2 regions of the Streptomyces sp. 796.1 genome follow, and region 1 is predicted to be linked to the other one. Evidence: riboswitches for the same ligand, from Rfam matches in the RefSeq annotation. Region 1 holds a riboswitch; the other holds the start of a gene.

Region 1 (9,403 bases):
TACACCCCCACCGAGCGCGACCTGCCCGTCATCGCGCGCGGGGTCGGTCCTGGCAGCACCATCGCCGACCTCTCCACGGCCGGCTTCGCGGACGCCGGCGAGCCCGAGCCGGCCGCCGCGGCGCGTCCCGAGCGGGACGGTCCCGGCCCGCTCTTCGTCGTCGGCGACGTCCACGGCTACCTCGACGAGCTGCGCGCCGCGCTCGGTGAGCAGGGGCTGATCGACGCCGAGGGCAACTGGTCGGCCGGCAACACCCGGCTGTGGTTCCTCGGCGACTTCACCGACCGCGGCCCGGACGGTGTCGGCGTGATCGATCTCGTGATGCAGCTCTCCGCGCAGGCAGCCGCCGCCGGTGGCTACTGCAAGGCGCTGATGGGCAATCACGAGCTGCTGCTGATCGGGGCCAAGCGGTTCGGCGACACCCCCGTGCAGTCCGGTGCCGGCACCGCGTCCTTCCAGGCCGCCTGGCTGCTCAACGGCGGTCAGCGGACCGACATGGAGCGGCTCCAGGACCACCACGTGCAGTGGATGTCCCGGCTCGACGCCATGGTCGAAGAAGACGGCCACCTGTTGGTCCACTCGGACACCACCGCCTACCTGGAGTACGGCGACTCGATCGAGGCCGTCAACGACACCGTCACCGAGACGCTCCAGCGGGGCGACGCGGACGAGTGCTGGGACCTGTTCCGGAAGTTCACCAAGCGCTTCGCCTTCCGGGACGAGGCCGGTGCGGTCGCCGCGCGCGAACTTCTGGACGCGTACGGCGGCGAGCGCCTGGTGCACGGCCACAGCCCGATCCCGTACCTGCTGGGCGAGGTGGGCACCGAGGACGCCGACGGCGGCGAAGGGCCGCCGGTGGTCAGCGGGCCCCACGTCTACGCCGATGACCTGGCCATTGCCATGGACGGCGGCGTCACCATGGCCGGGAAGCTGTTGGTCGTCGAGTTCCCCCTGCACGATTGAGGATTCAACCTACGGGTACGCGGGCACATAGGAGTTCCACTCGCGCGGGGCGAAATCTCCGGTAGCACCCTGTCACCCCGCGGCAAGTCGGCCCTACCATCGGCTCATCCGTAGCAGGCTCTCCTCCTTTTCCGCCCGTGACCGGTGGAGCCGGTTTCAGGGGCACGGAGCATCGGGGGATGCACATGAACAGCGCTCCACACCTGCTCACCGAGGACCGCCCGGACTTCGAGCACGTTCTCGACGCGGCGCTGCACACGGCAGAACACCGGCCGGACGACCCGACCGGCGCGCCCCAGCGGCTGAGCAGTCACCAACTGCGCACGATGGCCCTGGGGGCCGCGGCCTCGATCACGGCCTGCGCGGCGGTGGAATACGACCGTTACGTCCAGGTACGCGCCGCCGCGCGCCCGCCCGGCGACCCCGCGGGGAAGCAGGGCGCCCAGGGTCGGGCCGCGGCCTCGCTCGGCGCGGCGATGGGGGACGTCACCGGCCGCTCGGGGGCCGGCGTCGTCGCGATGCTGGCGGTTCTGGCACCGGCGCTGGCCGGCTCGGCCGCCGTGATCTTCCTCGTGGTCGGCGCCCTGCTCCGGGTCTTCGCACCGGACGCGGCCCTCGGTGCACCGCTGGTCACCGCGGGCTGGGTGTTCGCGGTCTGCGCGGCCGTCGGCATCCTCATCGCCGCGACCGCCCTGCTGGTCACGGCCGTGCGCAACGGCGGCACCGGGCGCGGACGGCGCTCCCCGGCCTCGGCCGACGAGGTGGCCCGGGCCCGCGAGGCGTGGCACCTGGCCCTGCTGGAGCGGGGCGTACTGCCCTTCGTCCAGCAGGCGTTGGCCAACGCCGACCGCGACACCGCCCCGGAACCCGCGCCCGCCCCGGCGCCGCGGGCCGCCCGCCCGGGCCCCGCCGGCCGCACCCCGCACCTCGGCTACAGCCGCCCCGGCTTCACCAGCCCCGGGGACGGCAGGACCGACGTCAGGCCCGGGCCGCGGTACAGCAGCCCCGACTTCACCAGTCCGGAATTCGGCGGGCAGGACCACAGGGCCGGATAGCGGAGGGAAGGGCACAGCCGTAAGAAGCCGAATGCGAAGGGCACGGCGTTGGGCATGGCGCCCGGGTCAGAGAATGCCCGCCTGGCCCGCGGCCCTGACCCAGGAGGGGAATTCGGAGAGAAGGCGGTCGTAGAGTTCCTGATCGGGGACGGTGGCGATGTCGTCGACGGCGAAGAAACCGACGTTGTCGACCCGGCGGCCGGGCAACGTGTCGAAGCGCTCCAACACCCCGTAACGGGACCTGCCCAATCCCACGAACTGCCAGAAGATGGGCTCGGGCACGGCAGCCCGCAATTCCCGTTCGATCTCGGCATTGCGGTAGACGCCGCCGTCGGAGAAGAACAGCACCAGCGTCGGGGCCTCGCAGGGATTCTCCCGTACGTACGTCCTGACCTGCGCGATCGCCTTCTGTTCCTCGTTTTGGATGCCGATGTCCCGCATATCGAGTTGGCCGTCCTTGAGGCCCTTGCGCGGCTTCCTGCGGCGGAAGAGGCTCGCCTCACCGACGCGTACGTGCAGGGAGAGCCAGTGCGGGAGTTCACCCACCGCGAGATCGGGGAGACGGGCCGCGTTCGTAGCGAACGTCCATGCCTGCATCGTGCCGTCGTCGTCGAGTTGGGCAGCGACCGCTGCCATTCGCTCCACGACGTCGGAGACCACGCCCTTGGAATACAGGAAGGACATCGATCCCGAAGCGTCCAGTACGAGAATGACGCGTGCGGTGAGCCCGGCAGCGCCCTGCTTCTCCAAACTGATCCGCACCTGCTCCTTACGGAACGAAAGCCGCTTCCGCAGGTCGACCGGGAGCGCTTCTTCGCCCGGGGCGGGGTGTTGGGCCGAGGCGGGGTGCTGCGCCGGGGCGGAGGCCGGGGGCACCTGCCCGGGGTGGGGCCGGCCGTCCTTGGGCGGGGCTGGGGGCGTCGGGATGCGCGGGGTCGGGGGCGGTGGTACGGGCGCGGCCACCGGTGCTGGCGCGGGTGATGGTGCCGGTGTGGACTCCGGCGGGGCGTCGTCGACCGTGATGCCGAAGTCGGTCGCGAGCCCGGCGAGCCCGGCGGCGTACCCCTGGCCGACGGCGCGGAACTTCCACCGGTCAGCGCGCCGGTAGAGCTCGCCGCCGATCAGCGCCGTCTCCGTCGTCGCCGCGATGTCGAAGCGCGCCAGTTCGCCGCCGCCCGCGCCGTCCAGCAGGCGCAGTGTGAGGCCGGGCGCCTGGCCAAAGGTGCCGCCGTCGGCCGATGCGCACAGCAACACCCGGTCCACGGCCGCCTCAAGCCGGCCAAAGTCCACCTCGACGGTGTCCGTCAGGACCCCCGCGGCCCGCTGCTTCCCGCGGTGCACGACGGCGTCGGACGCATGTCGCGGCTGGTTGTAGAAGACGAAGTCACCGTCGTCCCTGACCCGCCCGGCCGCCGTGAGCAACAGCGCCGAGGCGTCGATGTCGGGCCCACCGGAGCCATCGGCCCAACTGAGCTCGACCCGCACGGCCGAGGCGTCAACGGGCAGGTTCGCGCCCTTGCGCAGGGAACTCGCTGTCATGGCTCCAGTGTGCCGAGCGGTGCCCGTGGCTCCGCGCGGGGGTGCGTGGTGGGGGCGGCGCGGGGGCGCCGCACCGGTGGCGCGGGAACGGCGCGGGGGCGCCGACCGTTGGTACGGGCGACGCCCCGCGCATCCGCCGCCGCGGCTACTCCGCCAACGGCAAGTACACCCGGTTCCCCGCCGCCGCGAACTCCTTCGACTTCTCCAACATGCCCGCCTCGATCTGTTCGGGGCTGGCGCCTTCCTCGCCGCCGAACTGTTCCGTGATGCTCCTGCTGATCTTCATGGAGCAGAACTTGGGGCCGCACATCGAGCAGAAGTGTGCGGTCTTGGCGGGCTCGGCCGGGAGCGTCTCGTCGTGGTAGGCGCGGGCCGTGTCGGGGTCGAGGGCCAGGTTGAACTGGTCCTCCCAGCGGAACTCGAAGCGCGCGTCCGACAGCGCGTCGTCCCAATCCTGCGCGCCGGGGTGGCCCTTGGCCAGGTCAGCGGCGTGGGCGGCGATCTTGTACGTAATGACGCCGGTCTTCACATCGTCGCGGTCCGGCAGCCCGAGGTGCTCCTTGGGCGTGACGTAGCAGAGCATCGCCGTGCCCCACCAGGCGATCATCGCGGCGCCGATGCCCGAGGTGATGTGGTCGTACGCGGGCGCGACGTCGGTGGTGAGCGGGCCGAGCGTGTAGAACGGCGCCTCCTCGCAGATCTCCTGCTGGAGGTCGATGTTCTCCTTGATCTTGTGCATCGGGACGTGGCCCGGGCCCTCGATCATGGTCTGCACGTGGTGCCGCTTGGCGATCGTGTTCAGCTCGCCCAGCGTCTTGAGCTCGGCGAACTGCGCCTCGTCATTGGCGTCCGCGATCGAGCCCGGACGGAGCCCGTCGCCGAGCGAGAACGTCACGTCGTACGCGGCGAGGATGTCGCACAGCTCCTCGAAGTTCTCGTAGAGGAAGCTCTCCTTGTGGTGCGCCAGGCACCACGCGGCCATGATCGAGCCGCCGCGCGAGACGATGCCGGTCTTGCGGCGGGCGGTGAGCGGCACGTACCGCAGCAGCACGCCGGCGTGCACCGTCATGTAGTCGACGCCCTGTTCGGCCTGCTCGATGACGGTGTCCTTGTAGATCTCCCAGCTCAGCTCCTCGGCCCGGCCGTCGACCTTCTCCAGGGCCTGGTAGAGCGGCACGGTGCCGATCGGGACGGGCGAGTTGCGCAGCACCCACTCGCGGGTGGTGTGGATGTTGCGGCCGGTGGACAGGTCCATGACCGTGTCGGCGCCCCAGCGGGTGGCCCAGGTCATCTTCTCCACCTCCTCCTCGATGGAGGAGGTGACGGCGGAGTTGCCGATGTTGGCGTTGACCTTCACCAGGAACCGCTTGCCGATGATCATCGGCTCGATCTCGGGGTGGTTGACGTTGGCCGGCAGCACGGCGCGACCTGCGGCGATCTCCTCGCGGATCACCTCGGGCGCCACGTTCTCGCGCAGCGCGACGTACTCCATCTCCGGTGTGATCTCGCCGCGGCGGGCGTACGCGAGTTGCGTGACGGCCTGTCCCTCGCGGCCCCGGCGCGGCTGGCGGGGGCGGCCGGGGAAGACCGCGTCGAGGTTCTTGAGGCCGCCGCGCGGCGAGGTGTGCTTGACGCCGTCGTCCTCCGGGCGCAGCGGACGGCCCGCGTACTCCTCGGTGTCACCGCGGCCGATGATCCAGTTCTCGCGCAGCGGCGGCAGCCCGCGCCGCACGTCGGTGTCGATCTGCGGATCGGTGTACGGGCCCGAGGTGTCGTACAGCGTGACGTCCCGGCCGTTGGTGAGGTGTACCCGCCGCACGGGCACCTGGAGGTCGGGCCGCGAGCCCTGGAGGTAGCCCTTGTGCCATCCGATGCTGCGCGGCTGCTCGCCGTCGGTGTCCGTCGCCGCCACGGAGGCAGGCGTGCGTGCGTCCTGAAAGGTCATGAGACCTACTCCCTACGCCGGCATTACCCGGTAACAGGTTCGGCGGTCGACGCAGCCGTTTCCTTCGGTGTCCCACCGGCGTCGGCCGGTCGTCCCGTATGGAGGTCAGCGCCCTCTCAGCCCGGTGCTCCGAGCTCCCGCGTGTGCAAAGGTGCCATCACGCTAACGGTTCCCCGGCGGATTGGGCCAGAGGGCCTTGCGATGATCGGTGCATGACTCCGACCGAGCCGGGCCCCCAGCGGCGGCCGGGCCCCCACGCCGGGCCGCAGCCCCACGTCCCGTCACCCGCCGCTGGCCCTCCACCGCGTGGCCCCGGCCTCCCCGCGCCACCGTCCCGGCCCGCGCCTCCGGCACCGCCGATGCCCGGGGGCCCGCCCGCGGGTCCGCCCACAGGCCCGCCCGCCGGCGGTGGCGCGGACCGCAGCGACGGCGTTGGCGGTGGTGCTGTCCGCGGCGTTGTTGGCGATAGCAACGGCGCGTGGGGCGAAGGCGGCGGGGGCGCGGGCGGGTTCGGCGGAGGTGGCGTCGGCTCCGGACCCGGCCCGGGGGCGGCCCCGGCGGCCGGCCACGCGCACCACCACAGCCACGGGCACAGCCACCACCACGGCCCGGCCACCCCCGTCTCGCGGCGGCTGCGCAAGGTGATCGCGGCGGTGCTGATCCCGTTCAGCGTCGCGGTCATGGTGGGGTTGATCGTGCTGTGGCCTGGCGGCGCCCCGGACCACGCCAACAGTGCGGGGCTCGGGTTCGACCGGCAGACCGAGTCCGGGCGCGTGGTGCAGATCGACAAGGTGCGGTGCGCGGAGGTGGGTGCCCAGCCGTCGGCGCAGCAGCCTCCCCCGGGCGGCGAGCCGGGCGAGGGGCCGGGCGAGTCGGGGGGCCCGCCCGGCGGGGCCACGGCCGGCGACGACACCTGCGAGAAGGCGACGATCGAGGTCACCTCGGGCAAGGACAAGGGCCGGAAGTTCACCGAGATCGTCCAACCCAGCGCGTCCCGACGGTACGAGGAAGGCCAGAAACTCCTCCTCGCGTACGCGCCCAAGGCGCCGGAAAACCTCCAGTACTCGGTCTCCGACGTCGACCGCAAGCTCCCGATGACGCTGTTGGCCGGGCTCTTCGCGCTGGTGGTGGTCGCGGTCGGACGGCTGCGCGGGGTCTTTGCGCTCGTTGCGCTCGCGATCAGCTTCGGCGTGCTGACGCTGTTCATCCTGCCCGCCATCCTGCAAGGCTCGAATCCCCTGGTGGTGGCCGTGATCGGGGGCAGCGCCATCATGTTGATCGCGCTGTACACCTGTCACGGGCTCACCGCCAGAACCTCGGTCGCGGTGGTGGGCACGCTGATCTCGCTGTTGCTGATCGGCCTGCTCGGTTCGCTCTTCATCGACTGGGCCCATCTGACCGGCAACACCGACGACCAGACCGGCCTGGTGCACGCCCTCTACCCGAAGATCGAGATCCAGGGGCTGCTGCTGGCCGGCATCATCATCGGCTCGCTCGGGGTGCTCGACGACGTGACGGTCACCCAGACCTCGGCGGTGTGGGAGCTCAAGGAGGCCGACCCGACGGCGTCTTGGCGCACGTTGTACGCGTCGGCCATGCGGATCGGGCGCGACCACATCGCCTCGGTGGTCAACACGCTGGTCCTCGCCTACGCGGGCGCCGCACTGCCGCTGCTGCTGCTGTTCTCGATCGCCGACAGCGGCATCAGCACCGTGGCGACCAGCGAACTCGTCGCCGAGGAGATCGTACGGACGCTGGTCGGCAGCATCGGTCTTGTGGTCTCGGTGCCGGTCACCACGGCGCTCGCCGCGCTGGTCGTCTCGGCGGACCGCACACCGGCGAGCATCCCCGCGGCCGGCGGTGCGGCGGCCGGAACCGTCGCCCCACAGGCCGGCCCCGCAGGTGGCGGGGGCGGAGCGGTCGGTGGCGGCACCATCAGCGGCGGCGGAACGGCCGGCGCCGGCGGGCGCGCCGCGGCGCTGCCGGGGCGGGGCAAGGGCCGGCGGCGCAGGGCCAAGTAGCCGATCGGGGGCGCTGCCAGACGGGTCGCGGTGCGGTCGGAGGCAGGTCGGGGGGCGGTCGCGGCTCAGACCGCGGGGCGGTAGGAGCCAGCCACCGTACGGGCCGCGGGCGGCGCGGACCGCGGGACGGACCGGCCGCGGGGCGGAAGCCGGACCGCTTGGGCGGAAGCCGGACCCCGGGGCGGGCCGGCCGCCGTACGGAAGTGACCGTTGCGGCAGCGGCGGCTCGTGAGCGGTGCGGCAGCCGTCGCGAAGTGGCTGGAGGGTGGCGGCGCCCGCGGGTAGCCCGCGCGCGGGTGCCCCCAGCCAATGCGCCTGTGTGCCACCGGTGTCGGCGCGCCCGGGCGAGCCCCCGCGGACGGGTGCCGCACCCGCAAGCTGGCGTGTGCCACGTCCGCGCGAGCGCGCGTCAGCGACCACCGCGCCGGCAAACCCCCGGGGCCGTGCGGGCCGCCAACCGCCTGTGCTCGCCCACCTCGTAGCGTCAACACGGCCCGTACGAGAGGCCGTTGCCCATCAAGTCGCCACGAACCCCGGCGGTCGCGCGGGAGCCCGCGGACTTACCGTGCCGGCGGAATACCGGGGCCGGCGGGCCTCGCACCGCCTGCCGCAACACCGGCCCACCGCAACGGCCGGCCGCCAGCCCCACGCCGTTCGACCCGTCCCACGCCGCACGAGCCAGACCGCGCCGCGCCCGTACGAGCCGGCCCGCGCCGCGCCCGTACGCCCCGGCGCACCCTCACCGGCTCCACACCCAGCCACGCCCGCACGCGCGTAGACCTGTCCCAGAAGGGGTCGCTGCACCAAGGGAGTTGGCAAGCGCAAGCGGTACCCCGGCGGATCACCGCACGGGCCGTACATGCTTGGGCAGCGCTTTCGGCGCCGAGGGGGCGCATTCGCGGAGCACTGTGCAAAAACGTCCAGGCAACGCGCCGTGAGCGCCCCTTGGGCTCACCCTGCGTAGCGATCCTCGGCCAAGATGCGGTCAAGAACCGCGTCCAGGCTGCATGCCGGATCGCTCGCCTCCTCCTCGCAGCCGAACGGAACCAACCGGTCCGTACGGTCGAGGAAGGCCACGAGCGGCGCCGCGCCGACCCGGAACAGGGCTCCCTCCACGCCGACTTGGAGCCGGATCAGTACGTCCGACAGTTCGTCGGGCCCTGTCGGGCAGATGTGCACATCGCCTTCGCCGGTCGGCCCACAGAGCCCGTCGAGCAGCAACTCCCGGGCGAAAGCCCAGCTCACGGGGGCATCGCCGGGAAGGTGGAAGGTGAACTGCACCGCATAGGGATCGGCCTTGTCGTACCCGAGATCGACCGGGATACGGAAGGAGAGCTCCTCCGAGACGAGGAAGGTCATCGTTACCTCTGCCTGGACTGTGTCACGCATCGTTCGCCGCCCCGAGTCGGTGGGAATGGCCAGGTTTGAGCCAGCCTGGCCCTCTTGACGCCATCGTCCGCTAACACTCAGCGGATCACAAGGAGTGAGATTTCAGATACTGATAGAGAACGACAGGGAGCTGATGAGCGCTCCGACTCTGGAGCGTAGCGAATCAACAGCGGGCCGGAGCCGTTCCACTTGATGCAGGGGGGTGGAAACCGCCAAGGTCGCCGCCGTTGCACCAGCGATGATCGGAAAGGCGGCGCAGACTGTGCCCAACGCATATTCCTCCTGCTCACACACCGGCTGAAATCGCCGCCTCATCGCGATCCGCTGCCGTAACTGCGCCTCGTCCCGCACCGAATACGGGGTGATGGCCTGCACCGGATGGCGCGCAAAGTGATCGGCGCGTTCCTCCGCGTCGAGTTGGGAGAGCAGACACTGCCCGATGGCATGGGCGTGCGCCGTCTGCCGGAAGTCCGCCCACTCCTCGACGACCG
Region 2 (14,699 bases), on a different contig from region 1:
CCGAGTGGCCGCAGAAGAAGCTCACCGTGGGGCTCAGCCCGGCGTCCGTGCCCAAGGCGGGAAGCGGCTTCGACCTTGCGGTGGCCTGCGCCGTCCTGGCGGCGGCCGAGTTCATCGACCCACGGGAGATCGCCGACCTGATGATGATCGGCGAACTCGGCCTCGACGGCAGGGTGCGGCCGGTCCGCGGTGTGCTGCCGGCCGTGCTCGCCGCCGCCGACGCCGGATACCGACAGGTCGTCGTGCCCGAACAGACCGCGGCCGAGGCCATGCTCGTACCAGGCGTGTCCGTACTGGGCGTGCGCAGCCTGCGGCAACTGATCGCCGTACTGACCGACGCACCGGTACCGGACGAGCCGGAGCCGGCAGAGCAGGGACGCCCCGACCCCATGCTGGCCGGCCTGGTGCTGCCCGGCGCGGGGGCGGGAACGGGCACCGTCGGTCGCCAAGGGGCAGACCGACCTCTGGATCTGGCTGACGTCGCAGGTCAGCACGGGGCCCGCAAGGCGCTGGAGATCGCTGCGGCAGGGGGCCACCACCTCTATCTGATGGGCCCGCCGGGCGCCGGCAAGACCATGCTCGCCGAGCGGCTGCCCGGACTTCTGCCGCCGCTCACGCCGTCGGAAGCCCTGGAGGTCACCGCGGTCCACTCGGTCGCCGGTGTCCTCCCGCCCGGCAAGCCGCTCCTGGACACACCGCCGTACTGCGCTCCGCACCACTCGGCAACGATGGCGTCCCTGGTCGGCGGCGGTGCCGGAATCCCGCGGCCGGGCGCCGTTTCGCTGGCCCATCGCGGAGTGCTTTTTCTGGATGAATGTCCTGAATTTAGCGGGCGGGCGCTCGATGCCCTGCGCCAGCCGTTGGAGTCCGGGCACGTGGTCGTCGCCAGGGCGGCCGGCGTGATGCGAATGCCGGCCAGGTTTTTGCTGCTGCTGGCGGCCAACCCCTGCCCGTGCGGACGACACGGTCAGCCGGGAGACGGCTGCGCCTGTACGCCTGCGGTGATCCGCCGCTACCAGGCCAGGCTGTCGGGCCCCCTGCTCGACCGGGTTGACCTACGAGTGCGGGTGGGCGCCGTGAGCCGGGCCGAGCTGTCGGGAGAACGGGGGGCCGCGGAGAGCACCGCGACCGTGGCGGCGCGCGTACAGGAGGCGAAGGCGCGGGCGGGCGCGCGCTTCGCGGGGACGCCGTGGACGGTGAACGGTGCGGTACCCGGGTACGAGCTACGCACCCGGTGGGACCTGGCTCCGGGCGCACTGCGAGCCGCGGAGCGCGAGATGGAGCGCGGGGTGCTCACTGCGCGCGGCCTCGACCGGGTGCTCCGCGTGGCGTGGACGGTGGCCGACCTCGCCGGACACGACCGGCCGACGGAAGCGGACGTCATCCAGGCGCTGCAACTACGCACGGGCGTCAACCGCGGCGCCCCACAGCCGATGGGAATCGCATGAACGCCCCGGGCCCGGCCGCAGCGGCCGACGACGCGAGCGCGGCCACGGCGTCCGCCCGGGCGGCACAGGCGGAGCGAGCCGGCCCCGACGCCGTCCACGTGGCCCGCGCCGCCCTGACCCGACTGACCGAGCCGGGGGACGAGGCGGTCGGCCGGTGGCTCCGTGAGCTCGGCCCGGTCGCCCTGTGGCGTGCACTGGTCGGCGAGTGCGCACCGCCACCCGGAGCCAGCCCCAGGCGCCTGGCCGGCTGCGCGCTACGGGCCGACCGGCTCGACCCCGCGGCGGACCTGGCGGCCGTCGAGGCGCTCGGCGGGCGCTTCATCTGCCCCGGAGATCCGGAGTGGCCCAGCCAGCTCGACGACCTCGGGGACGCCCGGCCCATCGGCCTGTGGGCGCGCGGCAGGGCTTCGCTGCGGACGTGGGCCCTGCGGTCAGTGGCCGTGGTCGGTGCCCGTGCCTGCACCGAGTACGGGACCCACATCGCCGCCACCCTGGGGTCGGGACTCGCCGAACGGGGCTGGGTGGTGACCTCGGGAGCGGCCTACGGCGTGGACGGCGCGGCGCACAGGGGGGCCCTGGGCGCCGACGGGGCGACCATCGCCGTGCTCGCCTCAGGGGTGAACATCCCCTACCCGCGCGGGCACGCGGAGCTCATCGATCGGGTGGCGGAGCAGGGGGTGGTGGTGGCCGAGCTGCCGCCGGACAGTCACCCGACGCGCAGCCGGTTCGTTCTGCGCAACCGCGTCATCGCCGCCCTCACACGCGGCACGGTCGTCGTCGAGGCCCAGTACCGCAGCGGATCGTTGGTCACCGCCCGGTGGGCGCAGCGGCTCGGGCGCTGCGTGATGGGCGTACCGGGCCCGGTGACCAGCGGACTCTCCGAAGGGGTGCACGAGCTGCTGCGCGGGGAGGGAGTGCTGATCAGCGACGCCGACGAGGTCGTGGAGCTGATCGGAGCCATGGGCGACCTCGCGCCGGCCCGCCGTGGCCCCGTGGTAGGGCGGGACCTGCTGGCGCCGGCGGCCGGCCGCGTTCTGGACGCGCTGCCCGCACGAGGGACCGCCGACACCCGTGCCCTGGCCCGCAGCGCAGGGATGAGTCACGACGAAACGTTGACCAAGCTCTACGAATTGCTGTCGCTCGGCTTCGTCGAACGGGCCCGTGACCGTTGGGAGTTGACCCGAGCGGAGCGGCGTACGGGAAGCTCACGGCGAGGCGGTTCTTGATTTGCGGCAATTGGGTGAAAGGGTGTGGGAGATGACCGTATACGCCGTTGTGGAGCTGGCGTTACGGCCGCCGCCCGCGCCGGCGACCGTAACTCTGAGGTGCGGAGAACGGAACGAATCTGCGCACCACACCACCCTCGCCACTCGCACGCTGCGACGTATTAGTCACGCTACGCTCACAAGGATTCCGACGCGGGCACCCGTCCTCACCCACGTCACGGCAGAACGGCTCAAGACGACGCATGCCCCAGCACACCTCCGGGTCTGAACGCACTACGGTGCCGCCCGCTGCGCGCGGCACCGTCCGGCCATCCGTGCCCTCATCGCTCGAAGAGCTCTGGCGTTCGTACAAGGCGACGGGCGACGACAGGCTCCGGGAGCAACTGATCCTGCACTACTCGCCCCTGGTGAAATACGTCGCCGGACGGGTCAGCGTGGGGCTGCCGGCCAACGTCGAACAGGCGGACTTCGTCTCTTCCGGAGTGTTCGGCCTCATCGACGCCATTGAGAAGTTCGACCCGGACCGGGCCATCAAGTTCGAAACCTACGCCATCACGCGCATCCGCGGCGCGATGATCGACGAGCTGCGGGCCCTGGACTGGATTCCCCGCTCCGTACGGCAGAAGGCCAGGGCAGTGGAGCGTGCCTACGCCACCTTGGAGGCCACGCTGCGACGCACGCCGTCGGAGCCCGAGGTCGCCGCCGAAATGGGCATCGGGGTGGACGAACTGCATGCCGTTTTCAGTCAGTTGTCGCTGGCCAACGTGGTGGCGCTGGAGGAGTTGCTGCACGTCGGCGGCGAGAGCGGCGACCGACTGACGCTCGGCGACACCCTGGAGGACCAGGCGGCCGACGACCCCGTGGAGGTCGCCGAGGACCGGGAGCTGCGGCGGCTGCTCGCGCGAGCCATCAGCACCCTGCCCGAGCGGGAGAAGACCGTGGTCACGCTCTACTACTACGAGGGCCTCACGTTGGCCGAGATCGGCCAGGTGCTGGGCGTCACGGAGAGCCGGGTGAGCCAGATCCACACCAAGTCCGTGCTCCAGCTCCGGGCGAAACTGGCCGACGTCGGGCGCTGAATCGTCCCTCCTGCATCGTCGAGCGTGCCGGGCATACGTAAAGTGGGGGAGTGCCCAGGATTCGAGCGGCCTCGGTGGCCGAGCACCGAACGATGCAGCGCGGCGCCCTGTTGGACGCCGCTCGTACCTTGCTGTCCGAAGGCGGTACCGACGCGCTGACGTTCCCCGCCCTAGCCGAGCGGACGGGGCTCGCGAGGTCGTCCGTCTACGAGTACTTCAGGTCGCGCGCCGCGGTGGTCGAGGAACTGTGCGCGGTGGACTTCCCGGTCTGGGCCGCGGAAGTCGAGGCCGCGATGGAGCGCGCCGACACCGCTGACGGCAAGATCGAGGCGTACGTCCGACAACAGTTGGCGCTGGTCGGAGACCGCCGTCACCGCGCCGTGGTCGCCATCTCCGCGGGCGAGCTGGACTCGGGCGCCCGGGAGAAGATCCGGGCCGCCCACGGTGGACTCATCGCCATGGTCGTCGAGGCGTTGGGCGAGCTCGGACACCAGCAGCCCAGGTTGACGGCGATGCTGCTCCAGGGCGTGGTCGACGCGGCCGTACGGCGCATCGAACTCGGGGCCGCCGAGGACCCCGGGCGTATCACGGACGAGGCCGTCGCCATGGCCCTGTGCGGGGTACGCGGGCGGGCCGCTGACTGACGACGCCCCAGCCGCCATCGCGCCCAGGCCGCCGTCGCGCCCGCCAACGCCGCATGGAGTACGCCGCCGGCTGCTGGCCACACCGACCGCGCCTGCCTGCGCAGGGCGCTCCGGCTGAGAGCGGGCGGCTCGCCCCGTTGCTGGACGGGGCCAGCGGTCGGGTCGTGCAGATGGGCGCAGCGAGCGTGCTCGAACGTGATGCCCCGACGGTGCGCCGTGGCGAGGACGGACTCGGAGCGGCCCGACTGCCCTGGCGCGGGCACCGCCGCCGGCTGACCAGCGCCGCTCGGCTCCGGTACGCCGATGACGGGGAGCAGCCGGGACGGGCCACGGCGCAGCATGGCGGGCGGCATCAACGACAGCGGGTCCAGGTACTCCGCCCCGCGCCGCAGCCCCCAGTGCAGACATCCGGGGCGGCAGTGGAACGGGCCCGCCTCCGACACCGCCACCACCTGTCCGGCAGTCACCTCCGCACCCTTGGCCACCAGCGCCCGCACGGGTTCGTACGTCGTACGCAGCGCTGGGCTGCCGCTCGCTGAGACCGCGATGGACAGCACCCCGCGCCCCGCTACCCGGCCCGCGAAGACGACGCGGCCCGAGGTGGCAGCCCGTACGGGTTGGCCGGTCCGGGCAGCCAGGTCCACGCCGCGATGGCCGGCCGCCCACGGCTCGGGCGGCAACTCCAGACCACGCAGGACGGTGGGGCGCAGCGCCCCGAGCCCCGGATCCACAGGCCAGGCGCGGTCGGCGGTGGCGGATCCCAGCGGGGCCGGGCGTCGCGGTGGCGCCGGTGTCCGCACGTCCGGCCCGGGGTGGGGAGCCCGCTCCGGCGTGACGACGCCCGGACCGGGGCGCGAGCCGCCGCTCCGTACCGCGCTGGCGCCCCGACGTGGCCCTCGGGGCGCGGCGGTCTGAGGCGTGCCGGATGGGGAGCTGGTCCTGGTGGCCTTGAGCGAGGCCGCCGTGGGGCGGGAAGTGGGGGCCGGGCGGTCGGTGATGCCGCTGCTGGCGAGCCCGGGCCCGGGGGCGGCGATCTGATCCGTGCTGACCTGCGGTTTCTGTTCGAAACCATGGGCCTCGGCCCGCACCACTGCGGCGCACGCGGTCACGGCGAGGCCGATCGCCGTGGCGCCCGTCGCCAGCCAGCGGACCAGCGGGGAGCGTAAGCAGCCGGCTCCGGGGCGGCGTGAGCGGGGCCTGGCGCGTGGGATGGGGAGACGGCGGCAGAAGTGGCGAAGGGCCTGGCTGGCCCGGTGGGGGCTGAGGGAAATACGCATGGGACGACCGTGCCGCAAATCGGCAACTTGCGGTGATCATGGTCGTCTTCTGTGGATAACTCACGGCTTGCGGATAACGCCGTCACCCGCAGGTGTAGCGGTCCCGTACACTTCAGGTGGCGATCCGGGTCACCGGGTCGACTTCGCACGCCCCGCCACCGGCGCAGCAGTCCCTTTTCGGGCAGCCCGGTGGCCGCGTCCCTCGGTCCTCGGAAGGTTTCCTTTCGCGGCAGGCGCGTCGGGGCGTCAGGCGCGGCAGCCGCCCGGCCGCCGCGGGAACCGAGTATCCAAGGAGTACGGCCATGGCCGTCGTCACGATGCGGGAGCTGCTGGAGAGCGGCGTCCACTTCGGTCACCAGACCCGCCGTTGGAACCCGAAGATGAAGCGCTTCATCTTCACCGAGCGCAACGGCATCTACATCATCGACCTGCTCCAGTCGCTGTCGTACATCGACCGCGCCTACGAGTTCGTCAAGGAGACCGTCGCGCACGGCGGCTCCATCATGTTCGTCGGCACGAAGAAGCAGGCGCAGGAGGCGATCGCCGAGCAGGCGACCCGCGTCGGCATGCCCTACGTCAACCAGCGCTGGCTGGGCGGCATGCTCACCAACTTCTCGACCGTCTACAAGCGCCTCCAGCGCCTCAAGGAGCTTGAGCTCATCGACTTCGAGGACGTGGCCGCCTCCGGCCTCACCAAGAAGGAGCTCCTGGTCCTCTCCCGCGAGAAGGCCAAGCTGGAGAAGACCCTCGGCGGCATCCGCGAGATGCAGAAGGTGCCGAGCGCCGTCTGGATCGTCGACACCAAGAAGGAGCACATCGCCGTCGGCGAGGCGCGCAAGCTCCGTATCCCGGTCGTCGCCATCCTCGACACCAACTGCGACCCCGACGAGGTCGACTACAAGATCCCGGGCAACGACGACGCGATCCGCTCCGTCACCCTGCTCACCCGCGTGATCGCCGACGCCGTCGCCGAGGGCCTCATCGCCCGCTCCGGTGCCGCCAGCGGTGACGTGAAGGCCGACAAGGCCGCCGGCGAGCCCCTCGCCGAGTGGGAGCGCGACCTGCTTGAGGGCGACACCGCCAAGAAGGCCGAGGAGGCCGGCAAGCCCGCCGAGGCGGCTGCCGAGGCTCCGGCTGCCGAGGCTGCTGCCCCCGCCGAGGCCCCGGCCGCGGACGCCGAGCAGGCCTGACGAACGCTCGGCGGACCGGGCCAGCACCCGTTCCACCCAGCGTCACGACTGGCGGCGGCGGGGCGTCGCGTCACGCGACGCCCCGCCGTCCACCCGTAAGATCACAGATCTTTCGAGACCTTTCGAGACCTTTCGAGAAGAGATTCACAGACCATGGCGAACTTCACCGCCGCTGACGTCAAGAAGCTCCGTGAGCTCACCGGCGCCGGCATGATGGACTGCAAGAAGGCGTTGGACGAGGCCGAGGGCAGCGTCGACAAGGCCGTCGAGATCCTGCGCGTCAAGGGCCAGAAGGGCGTGGCCAAGCGCGAGAGCCGCAACGCCACCAACGGCGCCGTCGTCTCGCTGATCGCCGACGACAAGACCTCCGGCGTGCTGGTCGAGCTCAAGTGCGAGACCGACTTCGTCGCCAAGGGTGACAAGTTCGTCGCCGTCGCCGACGCCATCGCCGCGCACGTCGCCAAGAGCGCCCCGGCCGACATCGACGCGCTGCTCGCCTCCGAGATCGAGGCCGGCAAGACCGTGCAGGCGTACGTGGACGAGGCCAACGCCACCCTCGGCGAGAAGATCGTCCTGGACCGCTTCGCCCAGTTCTCCGGCGGCTACGTCGCGGCGTACATGCACCGCACCAGCCCGGACCTGCCGCCCCAGGTGGGCGTGCTCGTCGAGCTGGACGCCGAGAACGCCGAGGTCGCCAAGGACGTCGCGCAGCACATCGCCGCCTTCTCGCCGAAGTTCCTCACCCGCGAGGAGATCTCGGCCGAGACGGTCGAGAACGAGCGTCGCGTCGCCGAGGCCACCGCGCGCGAGGAGGGCAAGCCCGAGGGCGCCCTGCCGAAGATCGTCGAGGGTCGCGTCACCGGCTTCTTCAAGGAGAACGTGCTGCTGGACCAGCCGTTCGCCAAGGACAACAAGAAGTCCGTCAAGAAGGTTCTGGACGAGGCCGGCGTCTCGCTCAAGCGTTTCGCGCGCTTCCGCGTCGGCGTCTGAGCTCACTTCGGGATTCAGCCCGGCTCAGGGGCTGAGCCAGGGCAGCGAATGACCAGCGACCCCGATAGGGTCGTACGCAGCTAACCGTCACCGGTTAGTCGCAGATGTGACGAGGAGGCCATTGCCGTAGAGGTCGATCAAGGACCATCCCGGCAGTGGCCTCCTTCGTATGTGCACGAGGAGATCTCCCATGAATCTGGACGCCGATCAGGCCGACTCGAAGGCCGACGGGGCCAAGCGCCGTCGGTTCCTGCTGAAACTGTCCGGCGAGGCATTCGCCGGCGGTGGCGGACTCGGCGTTGATCCAGACGTCGTGCACAAAATCGCCCGCGAGGTGGCCGCCGTCGTCCGCGACGGGGCCGAGATCGCCATCGTCATCGGTGGCGGCAACTTCTTCCGCGGCGCCGAACTACAGCAGCGCGGCATGGACCGAGCCCGCTCCGACTACATGGGCATGCTCGGCACCGTCATGAACTGCCTGGCCCTCCAGGACTTCCTGGAGAAGGAGGGCATCGACTCCCGGGTACAGACCGCCATCACCATGGGGCAGGTGGCGGAGCCGTACATCCCGCTCCGTGCCGTACGACACCTGGAGAAGGGGCGCGTCGTCATCTTCGGCGCCGGCATGGGCATGCCGTACTTCTCCACCGACACCACTGCCGCTCAGCGTGCCCTGGAGATCGACGCCGAGGCCCTGCTGATGGGCAAGAACGGCGTGGACGGCGTCTACGACTCGGACCCCAAGCGGAACCCGGACGCGGTCAAGTTCGACGCGCTCGGCTACGCCGAGGTGATCACCCAGGACCTCAAGGTCGCCGACGCCACGGCGATCACGCTGTGCCGCGACAACCAGCTACCGATCCTCGTCTTCGAGCTGCTGGCCGAGGGCAACATCGCGCGTGCGGTGAAGGGTGAGAAGATCGGCACGCTCGTCAGCGACCAGGGCGACCGGGACTGACGGTCCGTACCGCCTTCGCACGACCGTCCGTGATGCCATACGGACGGCAACTCCCGGCCGTCGGAAGTGCCCGACGCGGGGATGGACAACGGCCTGCCGGTCGGACACCGTGCAGGAGAAGACGCACGCAGGGGCGAGGCTCTGCTTACTGATAACACCAGGAGCAAGTGGTGATCGAAGAGATCCTCCTCGAGGCCGAGGAGAAGATGGAGAAGGCCGTTGTGGTCGCCAAGGAGGACTTCGCCGCGATCCGCACCGGGCGTGCGCACCCGGCGATGTTCAACAAGATCGTGGCGGACTACTACGGGGCGCTGACGCCGATCAACCAACTGGCGTCGTTCTCGGTGCCGGAGCCGCGCATGGCGGTGGTCACGCCGTTCGACAAGAGCGCGCTGCGCAACATCGAACAGGCCATCCGCGACTCGGACCTGGGCGTCAACCCGAGCAACGACGGAAGCATCATCCGGGTGGTGTTCCCCCAGCTCACGGAGGACCGCCGCAAGGAGTACATCAAGGTCGCCAAGGGCAAGGGCGAGGACGCGAAGATCTCCATCCGCAGCGTCCGGCGCAAGGCCAAGGAGACCATCGACAAGCTCGTCAAGGACGGCGAGACCGGTGAGGACGAGGGCCGGCGCGCGGAGAAGGAGCTCGACGACACCACCGCGAAGTACGTCGCGCAGGTGGACGAGCTGCTCAAGCACAAGGAATCCGAGCTGCTTGAGGTCTGATGAACCACTCATCCTGGGGGGCTCCGCCCCGTGCCGGGCACCCGGGCTCGACCGACCAGGGCCCCGTTCCCTCGCTTCACGGGGCAATGCCCTCGACGTCGGCGGGTCCCGTGCGTGAGACGGGCGATACGGCGCAGACTCGGCCCATGCCCATCGTGCCCGACAACGGCGGAGACCAGGACGACCAGGGGGCCGCTCGGCTGAGCGGTCCCCTGTTCCGCGACGAGCAGGACTCCGCCCCGTCCCCCCGTTCCGGCTCGGAGCCTGCTCACGAGCCGGCACGGGGCGATGCAGACACAACGCCCAGGGAGCACCCCGACGTGCCAGCCGCGCCGCAGAAGAAGCGCGCCGGACGCGATCTGCGCGCCGCGATAGGAGTGGGCCTCGGGCTTGGCGCGATCATCGTCGTCTCGCTGTTCGTGAAGAAGGTCCTCTTCGTCGGCGTGATAGCGGTCGCCGTGGTCGTCGGCCTGTGGGAGCTGACCTCCCGTCTCGCTGAACGCAAGGAGATCCGGGCGCCGCTCGTCCCACTGGCCGTGGGCGGCGCTGCCATGGTGGTCGCGGGGTACCTGCGGGGCGCTCAGGGGGCCTGGATCGCCATGGCGCTGACGGCCCTCGCGGTGCTCATCTGGCGCATGACGGAGCCCCCGGACAACTACCTCCGGGACGTGACGGCCGGTGTCTTCGCCGCCTTCTACGTACCGTTCCTCGCCACCTTCGTCGCCCTCATGCTCGCCGCGGACGACGACGGGCCGCAGCGGGTACTGACCTTCCTCATCCTGACCGTGGTCAGTGACACCGGCGCGTACGCCGTCGGTTGGAAGCTCGGCAAGACCAAGCTCGCCCCGCGCATCAGTCCCGGCAAGACGCGCGAGGGGTTGGCGGGGGCCGTGGCCTTCGCCATGGTCGCCGGGGCGCTGTGCATGGAGTACCTGGTCGACGACGGGGCCTGGTGGCAGGGGCTCATCCTCGGCTTCGCCGCGGCCGTCAGCGCCACGCTGGGCGACCTCGGAGAGTCGATGATCAAGCGTGACCTCGGCATCAAGGACATGGGGTCGCTGCTGCCGGGACACGGCGGAATCATGGACCGCCTCGATTCCCTCCTTCCGACGGCGCCGGTCGTGTGGCTGCTGCTGGTGATGTTCGTCGGCTCGGGCTGAGCGCCCAACGCCCCGCATACGGCCGAGACCGGCCGCCACGCCTGGCAGGTTGCTGGGGGTGGCGGCCGGTTTTGGGTTGGGTGGGAGGTGGCGTGGGGTGGGGGTGGGTGGTCATGAGGGTTTGTGGGTGGTGGGGGAGTGGGGCTGTGCGTTGGGGCTGGGGCGGAGTGGGGTGTGTGGGCGGTATGTGGGGTGGGCGAGACGTAGGGGGCGGTTGTGGTGGTCGGGGAGGTGGGTTTGCCTGTGGCACGGAGCACGGAGCACGGAGCACGGAGCACGGAGCACGGAGCACGGAGCACGGAGCGGGGCGAGGGCGAGGCCGTTCGTCCTTGCTGGTACGGGGTGCTGATCATTGCCGGGGGCACGAGGCACGAGGCACGGGGCACGGAGCACGGAGCGGGGGCGGAGCGTGGAGCCTTGTGGGCGAGGCCGTTCGTCTTTGCTGGTACGGGGTGCTGATCATTGCCGGGGGCACGAGGCACGGGGCACGGGGCAGCGGTGTTCCACGGTTCGTTGCGGTGTGTGGGCCTCACCTTGGGCCTGGAACGTCATGTCCTGAGCCATGTGGTGGGTGCTGTCGATGAGGGCGCGGCGTTCGGCGTGCGGATGCGTGCTTGCTCCCCAGTGCTTGCTCCCCGCGGAGCTGGCGACGCACCGGGTGCGACGCCCTGGTAGCGGGGCGGAGAGAAAGAGCCTCCGGTGGCTCCGTCGCTGTCTCCGGGGGTGGTGCGTGCCTGGGTGAGGAGCAGCGGCGGTGGGTTTCTCCTCGACGGGGGCGTGTACGGGGCAGGCAAGGCGCAAGAGGTGGCAGGCGGGTGGGCAGGTTTGTTCCCTGCGTACCCGGCGCTCCGTTCGGTTGCGCACGGGGGAGGCGAAGAACGAGCGGACCTTGGACCTTCTTGACCTTCTGACCAGCAGTTTTGCGGTACCTGAGTGCGGGGAACACGGTCGGCGAGCCCTTTGGCGTACGTCTGCGACACTAGATGGACCATGCCTGCACCTGGAGAACTCACTTTCGTCGCGCCGCGCGGAGCCAAGAAGCCGCCGCGGCACCTCGCCGATCTCACCCCTGCCGAGCGCCGTGAGGCCGTGGCTGCCATCGGTGAGAAGCCGTTCCGCGCTGGGCAGGTCTCCCGGCACTACTTCGCGCGCTACGCGCACGACCCGGCGGGTTGGACCGACATCCCCGCCGCGGCGCGCGAGAAGCTGGCTGCCGAGCTGTTGCCGGACCTCATGAACGTGGTCAGGCACATCAGCTGCGACGACGACACCACCCGCAAGACACTCTGGCGGCTCCACGACGGCACTCTGGTCGAGTCCGTGCTCATGCGCTACCCGGACCGCGTCACGATGTGCATCTCGTCTCAGGCGGGCTGCGGCATGAACTGCCCGTTCTGCGCCACGGGGCAGGCGGGGCTGGACCGTAACCTCTCCACGGCCGAGATCGTGCACCAGATCGTCGACGGCATGCGGGCCCTGCGGGACGGCGAGGTGCCTGGTGGCCCGGCCCGGCTGTCGAACATCGTCTTCATGGGCATGGGTGAGCCGCTGGCCAACTACAACCGGGTCGTCGGCGCCATCCGGCGGCTGACCGATCCGGAGCCGGACGGCGTGGGGCTCTCGCAACGCGGCATCACGGTGTCCACCGTCGGCCTAGTCCCCGCGATGCTCCGGTTCGCGGACGAGGGCTTCAAGTGCCGCCTCGCGGTCTCCCTGCACGCGCCCGATGACGAACTCCGGGACACCCTGGTACCTGTCAACACGCGCTGGAAGGTGCGTGAGGTGCTGGACGCCGCCTGGGAGTACGCGGAGAAGTCCGGCCGTCGGATTTCCATCGAGTACGCCCTGATCAGGGACATCAACGATCAGGCCTGGCGCGCCGACCTGCTGGGGAAGCTGCTCCGCGGGCACCGTGTCCACGTGAACCTCATCCCGCTCAACCCCACGCCCGGCTCGAAGTGGACCGCTTCGCGACCGGAGGACGAGCGGGCGTTCGTGGCGGCGCTCGAAGCGCATGGCGTACCCGTGACGGTTCGGGACACCCGTGGTCAGGAGATCGACGGGGCGTGTGGGCAACTGGCGGCGTCCGAGCGCTGACGGAGCCAGGGGGCGCGCCGCTCCGTACCGCATACTCGGCGTGCCCCGTGCCCCGTGCCCCGTGCCCCGTGCCCCGTGCCCCGTGCCCCGTGCGGCGCGACGGTAGTGCGGCTTCGTCGCGGGATGTGGCGCTGATAATGTGCCGCAATATTGCTTTGGTCGTACAAGCGAACATTTCCGACAGGGGAGCGCCGAGGCGCTGAGAGTGCGGCACCGCAAGGGGCCGCAGACCCTCGGACCTGATCCGGGTCATACCGGCGTAGGGAGTCAGAGTCACTCATGAACAGCTACCTTCGGCGTGCCATGAGCACCGCCGTGATCGGCGCCCTCGGCGTCACGACGCTCGCTGCCTGCGGCGATTCCGGCAGCGGGTCGGACTCCAAGACGGTCACCGTCGTCTCGCACGACTCCTTCCAGGTGTCGAAGGGCGTCTGGAAGGAGTTCACGGAGCAGACGGGCTACAAGGTCAAGGTGGTGCGTGGCGCCGATGCCGGTGCGGCTGTGAACCAGGCCATCCTGTCCAAGGGAAACCCACAGGGTGACGTGTTCTTCGGCGTCGACAACACCCTGCTCTCGCGCGCACTCGACAAGGGCGTCTTCGCCCCGTACCGCGCCAAGGACCTCGACACGGTGCCGTCTGCGCTGCAACTGGATGCCGCGAAGCACCGTGTCACCCCGGTGGACACCGGCGACATCTGTGTGAACTACGACCGGAAGTTCTTCGCCGACAAGAAGCTCGCCCCGCCCAACACCTTCGACGACCTGATCAAGCCCCAGTACAAGAACCTTCTGGTGACCGAGAACGCCGCCACGTCGTCGCCCGGGCTCGCCTTCCTGCTCGGCACCGTGGGTACTTACGGAGCCGACGGTTGGCAGGACTACTGGAAGAAGCTGAAGGACAACGGGGTCGAGGTCGTCGACGGCTGGGAGCAGGCGTACAACGACCGCTTCTCCGGCTCCGGCGGAGGCTCTGGCAAGGGGGACAAGCCGCTCGTCGTCTCGTACGCCTCCAGCCCGCCCGCAGAGGTCGTCGGTGTCGAGCCCCAGCCCAAGGAAGGCCCGACGGGCGTGGCCACCGGGACTTGCTTCCGCCAGATCGAGTTCGCCGGACTGCTTGACGGAGCGAAGAACACCAAGGGCGGCAAGGCACTGCTGGACTTCATGCTGAGCAAGACCTTCCAGGAGGACGTGCCGGTCTCGATGTACGTCAACCCGGTCCGGCAAGACGCGAAGCTGCCGGAGGTCTTCACCAAGTACGGGGCGCAGATCACCAAGCCGGCGACGGTTGCTCCGAAGGAGATCACCGAGAACCGTGAGCAGTGGATCAAGTCGTGGACTTCGCTCGTCGTGAGGTGAACGACGGACTGCCTCCTGACATGGAGGACTGGGCAGCCGAACGGGGCACGGGGCACGGGGCAACCGGCCGCGCGGAGCGGGGCGCCGGGATGGCGGCAACGGAGCGCGGGGCGCGGGGCGCGGAGCGCGAGGGTGGCAGCCACGAGGCACGGGGCTCGGGGCACGGAGCGCGCGGCGCGTCCGGGCGATGGGGCACCGGGCCCCATAGGCGCCAGCCACGAGCCTGGCGGACATCGGCGCTCAGGCTCGGCCTGATGGCCGTACCGCTCGGCTTCTTCGGGCTCTTCTTCGGTTATCCGGTCGCCGCCATCACGGCGCGTGGGCTCCGTTCGGGCGGTACGTGGCAGTTCGGCCGCATCGGCGAGGTCCTGAGCGACCCCGACGTACTGGACGTCCTGTGGTTCACCACCTGGCAGGCCGCTGCGTCCACAGGGCTGACGCTTGCCCTCGCCCTCCCCGGCGCGTACGTCTTCGCGCGCCTGGACTTCCCGGGCAAGCAGGTACTGCGGGCGGTGGTGACGGTGCCTTTCGTGCTGCCCACCGTGG

The links. Region 1 has a riboswitch for thiamine pyrophosphate ahead of thiC (phosphomethylpyrimidine synthase ThiC). Riboswitches for the same ligand answer to the same signal wherever they lie in the genome.
Region 2: it holds a riboswitch for thiamine pyrophosphate, as region 1 does, so the genes downstream of both, ACMA1D_RS24705 (thiamine ABC transporter substrate binding subunit) here and thiC (phosphomethylpyrimidine synthase ThiC) in region 1, are expected to answer to the same signal.

What each region holds. Positions count from the first base shown of each region.
Region 1 is NZ_JBLIWA010000081.1:1,369-10,771, reverse strand. It holds partial or broken gene ACMA1D_RS31520 (metallophosphoesterase) at 1-963, shown strand, start outside; gene ACMA1D_RS31515 (hypothetical protein) at 1,143-2,018, shown strand; gene ACMA1D_RS31510 (VWA domain-containing protein) at 2,085-3,557, opposite strand; gene thiC (phosphomethylpyrimidine synthase ThiC) at 3,703-5,502, opposite strand; TPP riboswitch at 5,495-5,653, opposite strand; gene ACMA1D_RS31500 (YibE/F family protein) at 5,862-7,523, shown strand; gene ACMA1D_RS31495 (SsgA family sporulation/cell division regulator) at 8,475-8,912, opposite strand; gene ACMA1D_RS31490 (IclR family transcriptional regulator) at 9,015-9,403, opposite strand, start outside.
Region 2 is NZ_JBLIWA010000039.1:191,686-206,384, forward strand. It holds gene ACMA1D_RS24650 (YifB family Mg chelatase-like AAA ATPase) at 1-1,448, shown strand, start outside; gene dprA (DNA-processing protein DprA) at 1,445-2,674, shown strand; gene whiG (RNA polymerase sigma factor WhiG) at 2,917-3,753, shown strand; gene ACMA1D_RS24665 (TetR/AcrR family transcriptional regulator) at 3,828-4,397, shown strand; partial or broken gene ACMA1D_RS24670 (M23 family metallopeptidase) at 4,820-5,674, opposite strand; gene rpsB (30S ribosomal protein S2) at 5,977-6,864, shown strand; gene tsf (translation elongation factor Ts) at 7,018-7,854, shown strand; gene pyrH (UMP kinase) at 8,045-8,812, shown strand; gene frr (ribosome recycling factor) at 8,983-9,540, shown strand; gene ACMA1D_RS24695 (phosphatidate cytidylyltransferase) at 9,540-10,700, shown strand; gene rlmN (23S rRNA (adenine(2503)-C(2))-methyltransferase RlmN) at 11,691-12,797, shown strand; TPP riboswitch at 12,970-13,080, shown strand; gene ACMA1D_RS24705 (thiamine ABC transporter substrate binding subunit) at 13,077-14,153, shown strand; gene ACMA1D_RS24710 (ABC transporter permease) at 14,408-14,699, shown strand, end outside.